3 regions of the Rhodococcus sp. LMD genome follow, and region 3 is predicted to be linked to each of the others. Evidence: riboswitches for the same ligand, from Rfam matches in the RefSeq annotation. Region 3 holds a riboswitch; each other region holds the start of a gene.
The links. Region 3 has a riboswitch for S-adenosylmethionine ahead of ACWPQI_RS16250 (bifunctional o-acetylhomoserine/o-acetylserine sulfhydrylase). Riboswitches for the same ligand answer to the same signal wherever they lie in the genome.

Region 1 (3,788 bases), 2.5 Mb from region 3:
ACGCGGAGATCGCGGCGGCCCTCGACTGTCACCCGGTGGTGGGCCGTCGGCGCGGCAGCACCGCCTCGCGGCTCGAACAGTGCTCGCTGTGGGACGAGGACGAGGCCTTGACGACCGCGATCACCGCTGCCGCCGCCGCGTACGAGGAGCGCTTCGGCTACCGCTACCTGTGGTGCCCGCAGGGCCGCGGACTGCGGGATCTGCTGACCGACCTCCGCCACCGGCTCGCACACGACCCCGAGGCGGAACGCAAGGTGTGCACGGAGGAACTCGCCAAGATCACCCGCACCCGGCTCGAGCGCATGCTCGGACCCGAGGACGGCTTTCCGCTGTACTGACCCCGGCCGCGGCCGGACCTGCCGATCGGAGCCACGGACGGCGGCAGCCTCCTAGGCTGGAACCATGTCCGGGACACTGCATCCGAATGCCGCTCGAGTGGCCGACACGCTCATCGCGCGCGGGCACCACGGGTTGATCACGACCCAACCGGAGTCGGTGCACACCGCCGAGCAGGCGGCGGCCGCGCTCGGGGTCGACGTGGGCGCGATCGTCAAGTCGCTGGTGTTCCTGCTCGACGACGAACCGGTACTGCTGCTGGTCTCGGGTGCCCATCGGGTGAATCCGGAACGAACCGGCAAGCGTCTCGGCGGTGTGCTCGTCGCGGCGCCCCCGGACGTCGTCACCGAGGTCACGGGTCAGCCCGTCGGCGGGGTGGCGCCGCTCGGGCATCCGACGAACCTGACCACGTACGTCGACACCGCCCTGGCCGCCTTCCCCCAGCTCTGGGCCTCCGGCGGGCATCCACGCACGCTGTTCCGCACGACGTTCCGCGAACTGATGCGCATCACGGCAGCCGTCGACGTCGAGGTCGACTAGCCCTGCCGACCCGGACGACGGGCCCGGCCGGTGCGACGGCCCGCCGGGGAACCGGTCAGCTGCACTGCGCCGCGCCGGCGGTGGACTCCGCCAGGCCCGGACGGGTCTCGGGCGACGGCCCCCACAGTCCGTCGGTCTTCGCGTAGGTCCAGCCGGGACCGGCATCGACGAGCGTGCGCAGCGCGTCGAGCAGACGATCCACGTCGGCGGAGGAACTGCCGAGACCGAGAGAGGCACGAACCGCGCCGCCGGGCAGCCCGACCCGGGCGAGCAGCGGGTGCGCGCAGAACCGGCCGTCGCGCACCCCGATTCCGTGCTCGGCGGACAGATACGACGCCACCTCGCCGGGCTCGAAGCCGGCGACCGTGAAGGTGACGATGCCCACGGAGTCCGGGGAGTCGCTCCACAGCCGCAGGATCTCGACACCGTCGACACCGCGCAACCCGTCGAGCAGGCGCCGGCACAACGCCTCCTCGTGCGCGGTGACGGCATCGGCGTCGAAACCGGCGAGCGCGTCGCACGCCGCGGCGAGGGCCGCGACGCCGAGCACGTTGGGCGTGCCCGCCTCGTGTCGCGCCGGGGCGCAAGCCCATTCGGTGTGGCCGAGACTCACGTCGCGGACCGCACCACCCCCTGCGAGGTGCGGTTCCGCGACGTCGAGCCAGTCCCGGCGCCCCACCAGAGCACCGGCACCGAACGGAGCGTAGAGCTTGTGCCCCGAGAACGCGAGGTAGTCGACGCCGAGCGCGGCGAGGTCGATCCGCCGGTGCGGAACCAATTGTGCTCCGTCGACGAGGATCCGGGCACCGCAGGCATGCGCGACGTCGGCGAGTTCGGCGATCGGGAGGACCTCGCCGGTGACGTTGGAGGCGCCGGTGACGGCGAGCAGCGCGGCGGGCCGGCTGCACAGTTCCGCGACGAGCCGGCGGACCGTCTCGGCGACGGTGTCCGCAGCCTCGACAACGCGAGCGTTCTTCCAGGGCAACAGGTTTGCGTGGTGCTCGACGTCGAGCACCACCACGTCGCCGGGCACGGCTCCGGCCAGGAGATTGAGCGAGTCGGTGGTGTTGCGGGTGAACACGACCACCTGATCGTCTGCGGCACAGACGAATCGAGCCACCGACTCCCGGGCCTGCTCGTAGCTGGTGGTGGAGATCCTCGAGGCGTAACCGGCACCGCGATGCACGCTGGCGTAGTACGGCAGGAGTTCGGCGATCCGCTCGGTCACCGCTTCGAGGGCCGGCGCGCTCGCCGCGTAGTCGAAGTTGGCGTAGGTGCAGGTACCGCCCTGCACTAGGGGCACCTGGAGATCACATCCGGTGACCCGGGCGAACGGGGCGATACAGGTGTCGGCGGTCAGTACAGCGGCAGTCATGACGTTCCCTCGTCGTTCAGGGATTCGCCGGTGGTCGCCTCGTCGCCCGAGTACGATCACGGTCCGAATCCGCGCTTGCCGTGTCCGGTGTGGAAACACGGCCAGGTCGTCACCCGGAGCACCCCACCGCGGAGGAGGGTTGCCGACCAGCTAGCCGGGGCTTGTCGCTGGTTCTCGTGACCTGCGGAAGAGGATGGCAAAAGCGCGCGCGGATGTCAAACCGGGACCGCACCGTCGGTCGTCCGGAACGCGAATCCCCAGGGAGAGGCGGTTTCTCACGCCGAGCCGGACATCGGGCCGGGATTCCGGCGTTGCGGGACGCGGAAGAATCCACCGCGCGAGTGGGCACCGACACACCCGATGTTCACCCTCCGTCCACCTGACCGTGAGATAACCGGACGAACGCACCACCAGGCCGAGAGAAGGACATGCGATTGCCTGCCCAGCCCACGACGGATTCGGATCGGTCGTATCGCATCCCCGAGGAGTTCCTCCGCTCCTCCCATGCCCCGGCCCCGCGCACTCTCGTCGACATCCTGCGTGCCACCGCCGACACCCACCCTGACGCTCCGGCCGTCGACGACGGATCCGTCACCCTCAGCTACGCCGAACTCGTCGAGGAGGTCGTCGCCTGCTCCTACCGGCTCGCCGACGCGGGAGTCGGTGGCGGGGACCGCGTCGGCGTGCGCATGCCGTCCGGCTCCGCGGACCTGTACGTGACGATCCTGGGCATTCTCGCGGCCGGCGCGGCCTACGTGCCGGTGGACGCGGACGACCCCGACGAACGCGCCGAGCTCGTGTTCGGGGAAGCGCAGGTCACCGCCGTCGTCACCGCCGACGGCATCGGTCCGGGCACCGCGCCGCCGTCGCCGAAGCCGCAGCTGCGCGGTCCGCGCCTCGACGACGCCGCCTGGATCATCTTCACCTCCGGCTCCACCGGCACCCCCAAGGGTGTCGCCGTCAGCCATCTCAGCGCCGCCGCCTTCGTCGACGCCGAGGCCCGGCTGTTCCTGCGCGAGAACCCGATCGGCCCCGGCGACCGCGTGCTGGCCGGTCTGTCGGTCGCATTCGACGCGTCCTGCGAGGAGATGTGGCTCGCCTGGCGGCACGGCGCGTGCCTCGTCCCCGCGCCCCGCTCCCTCGTGCGGTCCGGGATGGACCTCGGACCGTGGCTGGTCTCCCGCGACATCAGCGTCGTCTCCACCGTTCCGACCCTCGCGGCGATGTGGCCGGCCGAGGCGCTCGAAGCGGTGCGGCTGTTGATCTTCGGCGGGGAGGCCTGCCCACCGGATCTCGCCGAGCGGCTGGCTGTGCCCGGACGCGAGGTGTGGAACACGTACGGACCCACCGAGGCCACCGTGGTCGCGTGTGCGGCGACGATGGACGGCACCGGCCCGGTCCGCATCGGCCTGCCGCTCGACGGCTGGGATCTCGCCGTGGTGGACGGCGAGGGCCGCCCCGTCCCGGAGGGCGGCACCGGCGAACTCGTCATCGGCGGTGTCGGCCTGGCCCGCTATCTGGACCCGGCCAAGGACGC
Region 2 (3,788 bases), 1.7 Mb from region 3:
CTCGGCGGGCGTCGGATGCGAGGGCGAACCGCCGCCGCGACGGCCGTCGGCGATGCGTGGATCGATGAGCGGATAGACCAGGTCCACCGCGAGGTTGACGAGCACGAAGATCACCGCACTGAAGACCACGATGCCCTGGACGACGGGAATATCCTGCGCCAGAACCGAAGTCTGGGTCAGACGACCGACACCGGCGCGGGAGAACACCGTCTCGACGACCACGGACCCCGCCAACAGGTTGCCGACTGTCACCCCGGCGATAGTGAATGCGGGGATGCTGGACAGCCGCAGTGTGTGCCGGGTCTGGATGCGCCACCGGGACGCGCCCTTGGCGCGAGCTGCTTCGACGAACGGTTGCCGCCATGTGGTCTGCAGGCTGGCGGCGAGGACCTGCGCGATCACCGCACCGGTGGGGAGCGCGAGGGTGATCGCGGGCAGCACCAGATGCTCGATGCCCTGGTCGCCGAATGCCGGAAGCAGCTTCATCCGGAACGAGAAGAGCTGGAGCAGAAGCAGTCCCACCCAGAAGGTCGGAACCGCGACACCGAGCGGCGGCAGCGAGAACAGCGTGCTGCGCAGCCACCGGGCGCGCGTGTACGTGGCGACGAACGCGATCGAGGTGCCGAGGAGCACGGCGAGCGCCAAGGCGACCGCGGCCAGGGCCAGGGTGCTGGGTACGGCGGCGGCGATCGCGTCGGTCACGGGTTGTCCCGTGACGATCGAGATGCCGAAGTCACCCCGGACGGCGTTGCTCAGCGCAGTAAGGTACTGCCCCGACAACGGACGGTCGAGCCCGTACCGCTCCTGCAGTTGCGCGACAGCGGCCGCATCCACCGGTGTGCCGCTGCCGGCGCCGTCGACCGCGATGCTCACCGGGTCGGACGGCAGCAGGTACAGCACGCCGAACGAGACGGTGAACGCCGCCCACAGCACCAACAGCGCCTGCACGAGCCGGGAACCGAGATACCGGGCCATGGTCTACTCGCTCAGCCAGGTGTCGAAGAACTGCAACCGGGCGGAGGCCTCGAACTTCAGGTCCTGCACCGCCCCCGCCGCACCGATGGCCTGGGACAGCTCCACGGTCGGCAGCCACAGGCCGTTGTCGAGGACGAGCTGCTGTGCCTGCTCGATCAGCTCGCCGCGTTCGGCCGGGTCGGTGGTGCGCAGCTGCGCGGACAGGACCTCGTCCAGCGCCGGGATCGGGCCGCGGTTGTTGAGGTTGCGCCCGTCGAGTCCGAACGTGGTGCGCAGGATGTCGCCGTCGGCGCGCGTGCTGTTGTAGTAGGTGGCGTCGAAGTCCTTCGTGCCCTGCCGGGCAGTGGCTTCCGGGGTGGAGACCAGGTCGAGCTGCAGGTCGATACCGACCTCGCGCAGCTGCTGCTGCACGAGCTCGAGGATCGCCTGGTTGCCGGCGAACACCGAACTGAACAGCACCGAGAAGGACAGGCGGTTGCCGTCCTTGACGCGGATGCCGTCCGGGCCGGGAACCCAGCCGGCGGCGTCGAGGATCGACTTCGACTTCGCCGGGTCGTAGGTGACGTCGTCGAGTGCGGCGTAGCCGGGGGTGCGGGAGGCGAGGGTACTGGTCGCGGGCCGGAAATCGGGGCCGAGGACGGTGTCGACGAGTTCCTGGCGGTCGAGGGCCGGCACGATCGCAGCGCGCACCGCCGGATCGGTCAGGACGCCACGGGTGACGTTCGGCTGGAAACCGAACGGGACACCCGGGTTCGGCGTGGTGAGGATCCGTCCGCCGCTGCCTTCGATCTGGGAAGCGTCCTGCGGCAGCGCATCGCTGATCGCGTCGAGCTGGCCGGATGCGAGGCTGCCGGTGCGTACACCGGACTCCGGGACGATCGTGAACTCGATGCGATCGAGGTAGGCCTCGCCGTCGTGCGCGAAAACGTCGGATCCCCACGAGTATCCAGTGCGCTTGACCAGCGTGGCGGACTTGTCCTGCTGGTAGTCCTCGTAGACGAAGGGACCGGTGCCGGACAGGTCGCCGGCGCAGCGTTCCTCCGCGGACTTCGCGACGTCCCTGTCGGACAGGAAGCCGAGTTGCAGCGTCGACGACGCCTGCAGGAACTGCGCGTTCGGTCCGGCGAAGGACACCTGGGCGGTGAGCGGATCGAGCACCGTGGTGCCGGTGTACCCCGACAGGTAGCTCGCCGCCAGCGCTGCCTTGGCGCCGGTGAGGGTCTGGACGATCGCGTCGAAGTTCTTCTTCACCGACTCCGCGGTGAACGGGGTGCCGTCACTGAATGTCACGCCGTCCTTCAGCCGGAACGTGAACGCCGAGGCGTCCCCGTTCACCTCCCAGCTTTCGGCGAGCCACGGCTTCAGTTCACCGGTCCCGGGGTCCTGATCGGTGAGCGAGTCGACGATCTGACGGGCGACGTAGATGGTCTGGTTGCTGCCGGCCTGCGCGGGATCGGCACACGTGGGGGCCTGGGACAGGCCGTAGCGCAGGGTGCCGCCGGGCTGCGGGGTGCCGCCACCGGAGGAGGTGCCCGCCGTGTCGGCGCCGCACGCGGCGAGCCCACCGGTGAGGATTGCGGCGGTGGCGCCCGCGACGGCGCGACGTCGGGCGGCAGAGGTGAACGGAACAGGCACCGGGGAACTCCATGATCTCGTGAGGCGCCGATGGCACCGCGCTTCGCGATGCCACCGGCCGGGCAGACGGTCGTAGTTCTTCGACTGGGTTGCGCCGCTCAGGCGCGACAGGATCGGGGGCGACAGATGCCCGAGCACTGACGGCACAGGTCGACGTGCAGGCGCGCCCACGCGCCCACGAACCCCTCGCCTGCCATGCCTTCTCCTCCATCGTTCCCGGCGGTAGCACCCTCACCTGCGGCAGGGGGTTGCTGCGACGTCGTCGAGCCGGGTCTCTCGGTCGCTCTGGATGGTTCCCGGTGACCGTACGCGTTGCGAACGAGTTCGGAGAACCCTTTCGCTCACCGTGATCGAAACCCGGCGCCGGCACGACGGCGCCGGTCGGCGAGCGCACAGAGCAGCGACACCGCGAGCATGGCGGCGCACACCGCGAGGCCGGCCGACGCGGCACCGGCGAAGTCGTCCCCGTCCGTCGCCAGCGCCGACAGATACAGGCCGGACACCGCGGCGAGGGCGACCGTCGCGGACAACCGCTGTGACAGTTGCAGGAACCCGGCCGCGACACCGTGACCGCCCGCCGGGGACGACTCGAGCGTCAGCGCCCGGTTGGGTGCATCCACGAATCCACCCGAGAGGCCCGACAGAGCGGCCAGCGCCACGAACACCGGCATCGTGGCGTCGTGCCGCACAGCGGCGGCGTAGCCACCGACGACGGCGATCTCGGCCGCCACCGCCACGACGACCGTCACCCGGCCGTATCGCGCGACGACCCGCCACCCCACGGCCGAGGCGACGGCCATCGCCGCGGCGGCGGCGGACAGCACGGCGGCGGCCTGGACCGCGGCATAGCCGCGCCCCTCGATGAGGTACAGGCTCACGACGGTGTTCAGGGACAGCACCGCACCGAACCAGAACAGTGCGACCAAGGTGCCGAGGATGTATCCGCCGGATCCGGTCAGTTCGGGAAGCAGCACGGGCTTGCCGCCGCGCACGGCGACACGGCGTTCCCACCATAGGAAGGTGGCGAGTGAGACCGCCGCTCCCCCGACGGCGAACACCGCACCCACCGGACCCGGTTCGGAGACCACGGGCACCATCACCAGCGTCGTGGCCGCCGCGAGCAGCGCGAGGCCCCCGGCATCGACCCCGCTGCGGGCCGACGGTCGTCCCCGATCCGG
Region 3 (3,788 bases):
CCGATTCGGCCGACACGACGTACCACCCGGCATCGAGGGCCGGCGCGATCGCCGCGTGGAACTGCTGCTCGGTGGCGCGCACCTCCTGCAGGCACACGATGTCGGCGGGCTCGGTGGCCAGCCAGGCGAGCAGACCCTTGCCGGCGGCGGCACGGACACCGTTGACGTTGACGGTGGAGACGACATGAGGCACGCCGGTCACCGTAGCGGACGGTCCCGACCCGGAACGACGACGGGACGCCCCCGGCAGGGGCGTCCCGTCGTGTGCGGTCCGTGCGTCAGGCGCGGGCCTTCTGGAGGTTCTCGTCGAGCGCGGCGAGGAACTCCTCGGTGGTCAGCCATGCCTGCTCGGGCCCGATGAGCAGGGCGAGGTCCTTGGTCATCTGGCCGGCCTCGACGGTCTTGATGACGACGTCCTCGAGCTGCTGGGCGAACTCGATCACCTCGGGGGTGTTGTCGAGCTTGCCGCGGTGCTCGAGACCACGGGTCCAGGCGAAGATCGACGCGATCGGGTTCGTCGACGTCGGCTTGCCGGCCTGGTGCTGCCGGAAGTGCCGGGTGACGGTTCCGTGCGCGGCCTCGGCCTCGACGGTCCTGCCGTCCGGGGTCATGAGCACGGAGGTCATCAGGCCCAGCGAACCGTAGCCCTGCGCGACGGTGTCCGACTGGACGTCACCGTCGTAGTTCTTGCAGGCCCAGACGTAGCCGCCCTCCCACTTGAGCGAGGAAGCGACCATGTCGTCGATGAGACGGTGCTCGTAGGTGAGTCCGGCGGCGTCGAACTCCGCCTTGAACTCCTCCTCGTAGATCCGCTGGAACTCGTCCTTGAACATGCCGTCGTAGGCCTTGAGGATCGTGTTCTTGGTCGAGAGGTAGACCGGGTAGTTCTGCTGCAGGCCGTAGGACAGCGAGGCCCGCGCAAAGTCCTGGATGGACTTCTTGTAGTTGTACATCCCCATGACGACGCCGCCGTCCTCGGGAATCCGGCACACCTCGTGCTGGATCGGCTCGGAGCCGTCCTCCGGCGTGAAAGTGATGGTGACGGTGCCCGGGCGGTCGACCTTGAAGTCGGTGGCGCGGTACTGGTCGCCGAAGGCGTGACGGCCGACGATGACCGGCTTGGTCCAGCCCGGCACCAGGCGCGGCACGTTCGAGATGATGATCGGGGCACGGAAGATGGTGCCGCCCAGGATGTTACGGATCGTGCCGTTGGGCGAGCGCCACATCTTCTTCAGGCCGAACTCCTCGACCCGGGCCTCGTCGGGAGTGATGGTCGCGCACTTGACGCCGACGCCGTGCTTCTTGATGGCGTTGGCCGCATCGACGGTGACCTGGTCGTCGGTCGCATCGCGGTGCTCGATGCCGAGGTCGTAGTACTCGAGATTCACATCCAGGTAGGGATGGATCAGCTTGTCTTTGATGAACTGCCAGATGATGCGGGTCATCTCGTCGCCGTCGAGTTCGACGACCGTTCCTTCAACCTTGATCTTGGACATGTGCGCTTCGCGTCCTCCTAGGAAGTGTCCCTGGTCCCAAGTCGATCCCACTTTGTGGGTGCGATCGTGGTCGGCTCAATGAACCATTTATGGCGTGCTCACACGTGCGGAACACGGTCCAAACAAGACGAGCGTACTGCTATCGCCCCGGTCCGCCAAGCGCACCCCCGGCTACCCGCGGGTAACTTTCACCTGCTCAGGCGCCCTCTCCCGGCAGGCACGGGTCGCCTACCGAAGCGTCCGTCCGAGCCGCTAGACTCGCGCCAGGTCATGAGTACCAGCGTGAAGCCCCGGCTTGCTGGTCGGCAACCCTCCGGCCAGGGTGGGGTGCTCCGGGTGATGACCCGGTCGTCCGGCGACACGCCGCACGACAAGCCGGTCCGATGGAGGTATTCGTCATGAGGGTTGTGATCATGAGCTGTCGTCACTAGCCGCCCCGACCTCCCGACCACGGCCAGTAAGGACATCATGACCGACAGCGAGAACACCCGGCGCGAAGACGGCTGGAGCTTCGAGACCAAGCAGATCCACGCAGGACAGCCCGCCGGCGGCGACACCCGCGCCCGCGCCCTGCCGATCTACCAGACCACCAGCTACACCTTCGACAACACCGACCACGCCGCCGCCCTGTTCGGCCTCACCGAACCCGGCAACATCTACACCCGCATCATGAACCCCACCCAGGACGCGGTCGAACAACGCATCGCCGCCCTCGAGGGCGGCGTCGCCGCCCTGCTCCTCGCCTCCGGCCAGGCCGCCGAGACCTACGCCATCCTCAACCTCGCCGCCGCCGGCGACCACCTCGTCGCCAGCCCCTACCTCTACGGCGGCACCTACAACCTGCTGCACTACACCCTGCCCCGCCTCGGCATCGAGGTCACCTTCGTCGACGACCCCGACGACCTCGACCAGTGGCGCGCCGCCGTCCGCCCCACCACCCGCGCCTTCTACGGCGAAACCATCGCCAACCCCAAAAACCACCTCCTCGACATCCCCGGCGTCGCCGCCGTCGCCCACGAGCACGCCCTGCCGCTGATCGTCGACAACACCGTCGCCACCCCCTACCTGATCCGCCCCCTCGAGCACGGCGCCGACATCGTCGTGCACTCGGCCACCAAATACCTCGGCGGCCACGGCACCGCCATCGCCGGGGTCATCGTCGACGGCGGCACCTTCGACTGGACCGCCGCCGGACCCGACGGCACCGCCCGCCACCCCCAGTTCACCACCCCCGACCCCAGCTACCACGGCGTGGTCTACGCCGACCTCGGCGCCCCCGCCTACGCCCTCAAGGCCCGCGTGCAACTGCTGCGCGACCTCGGCGCCGCGGTCTCCCCGTTCAACGCCTTCCTCATCGCCCAGGGCCTCGAGACCCTGAGCCTGCGCATGGAACGCCACGTCGCCAACGCCGGCAGGGTCGCCGACTTCCTCGCCCGCCGCCCCGAGGTCACCGCCGTCGCCTACGCCGGCCTCGACTCCTCCCCCTGGTACGAGCGCGGCCGGGCTCTGGCCCCGCGCGGGACCGGCGCGATCGTCACCTTCGAACTCGCCGGCGGCGTCGACGCCGGCAAGAAGTTCGTGAACGCGCTGACCCTGCACAGCCACGTCGCCAACATCGGCGACGTGCGCTCGCTGGTCATCCACCCCGCCTCGACCACCCACTCCCAGCTCACCGCCGCCGAACAACTCGCCGCCGGCGTCACCCCCGGCCAGGTCCGCCTCGCCGTCGGCATCGAACACATCGACGACATCCTCGCCGACCTCACCACCGGCCTCGAGGCGGTCGCGTCTTGACGGCGCGCGTCGACCGGCGCCACGTGGAACTGCCGCCGGAGGACGGCCGTCTCGGGACCGTCGACATCGGGCCGCTGACGCTCGAGTCCGGCGCCACCCTGCCCGACGTGACGGTGGCGGTGCAGCGATGGGGCCGGCTGTCGCCGTCACGCGACAACGTCGTCCTCGTCGAACACGCCCTCACCGGGGACTCGCACGTGACCGGGCCGGCCGGACCCGAACACCCGTCGCCCGGCTGGTGGACCGGGATGGTCGGTCCGGGCGCGCCGATCGACACCGACACGTGGTGCGTTGTGGCGACGAACGTGCTGGGCGGCTGCCGCGGCACCACCGGACCGGGTTCGCCCGCCCCGGACGGCAAGGCGTGGGGCTCCCGGTTCCCCGGCATCACGGTGCGCGACCAGGTCGCCGCCGAGGTCGCGCTCGCCGATGCGCTCGGCATCGACAGGTTGGCGGCCGTGACCGGCGGGTCGATGGGCGGCATGCGGACGCTCGAGT

Region 1: it holds a riboswitch for S-adenosylmethionine, as region 3 does, so the genes downstream of both, ACWPQI_RS02750 (aminotransferase class V-fold PLP-dependent enzyme) here and ACWPQI_RS16250 (bifunctional o-acetylhomoserine/o-acetylserine sulfhydrylase) in region 3, are expected to answer to the same signal.
Region 2: it holds a riboswitch for S-adenosylmethionine, as region 3 does, so the genes downstream of both, ACWPQI_RS24005 (ABC transporter substrate-binding protein) here and ACWPQI_RS16250 (bifunctional o-acetylhomoserine/o-acetylserine sulfhydrylase) in region 3, are expected to answer to the same signal.

What each region holds. Positions count from the first base shown of each region.
Region 1 is NZ_CM148557.1:593,661-597,448, reverse strand. Features, by position in the region: gene ACWPQI_RS02760 (2-oxo-4-hydroxy-4-carboxy-5-ureidoimidazoline decarboxylase) at 1-338, shown strand, start outside; gene ACWPQI_RS02755 (YbaK/EbsC family protein) at 403-876, shown strand; gene ACWPQI_RS02750 (aminotransferase class V-fold PLP-dependent enzyme) at 932-2,251, opposite strand; SAM riboswitch class IV at 2,318-2,433, opposite strand; gene ACWPQI_RS02745 (Pls/PosA family non-ribosomal peptide synthetase) at 2,680-3,788, shown strand, end outside.
Region 2 is NZ_CM148557.1:5,227,223-5,231,010, reverse strand. Features, by position in the region: gene ACWPQI_RS24010 (ABC transporter permease) at 1-975, opposite strand, end outside; gene ACWPQI_RS24005 (ABC transporter substrate-binding protein) at 979-2,610, opposite strand; SAM riboswitch class I at 2,815-2,906, opposite strand; gene ACWPQI_RS24000 (MFS transporter) at 2,952-3,788, opposite strand, start outside.
Region 3 is NZ_CM148557.1:3,514,749-3,518,536, forward strand. Features, by position in the region: gene ACWPQI_RS16240 (exodeoxyribonuclease III) at 1-193, opposite strand, end outside; gene ACWPQI_RS16245 (NADP-dependent isocitrate dehydrogenase) at 279-1,496, opposite strand; SAM riboswitch class IV at 1,763-1,878, shown strand; gene ACWPQI_RS16250 (bifunctional o-acetylhomoserine/o-acetylserine sulfhydrylase) at 1,965-3,290, shown strand; gene metX (homoserine O-acetyltransferase MetX) at 3,314-3,788, shown strand, end outside.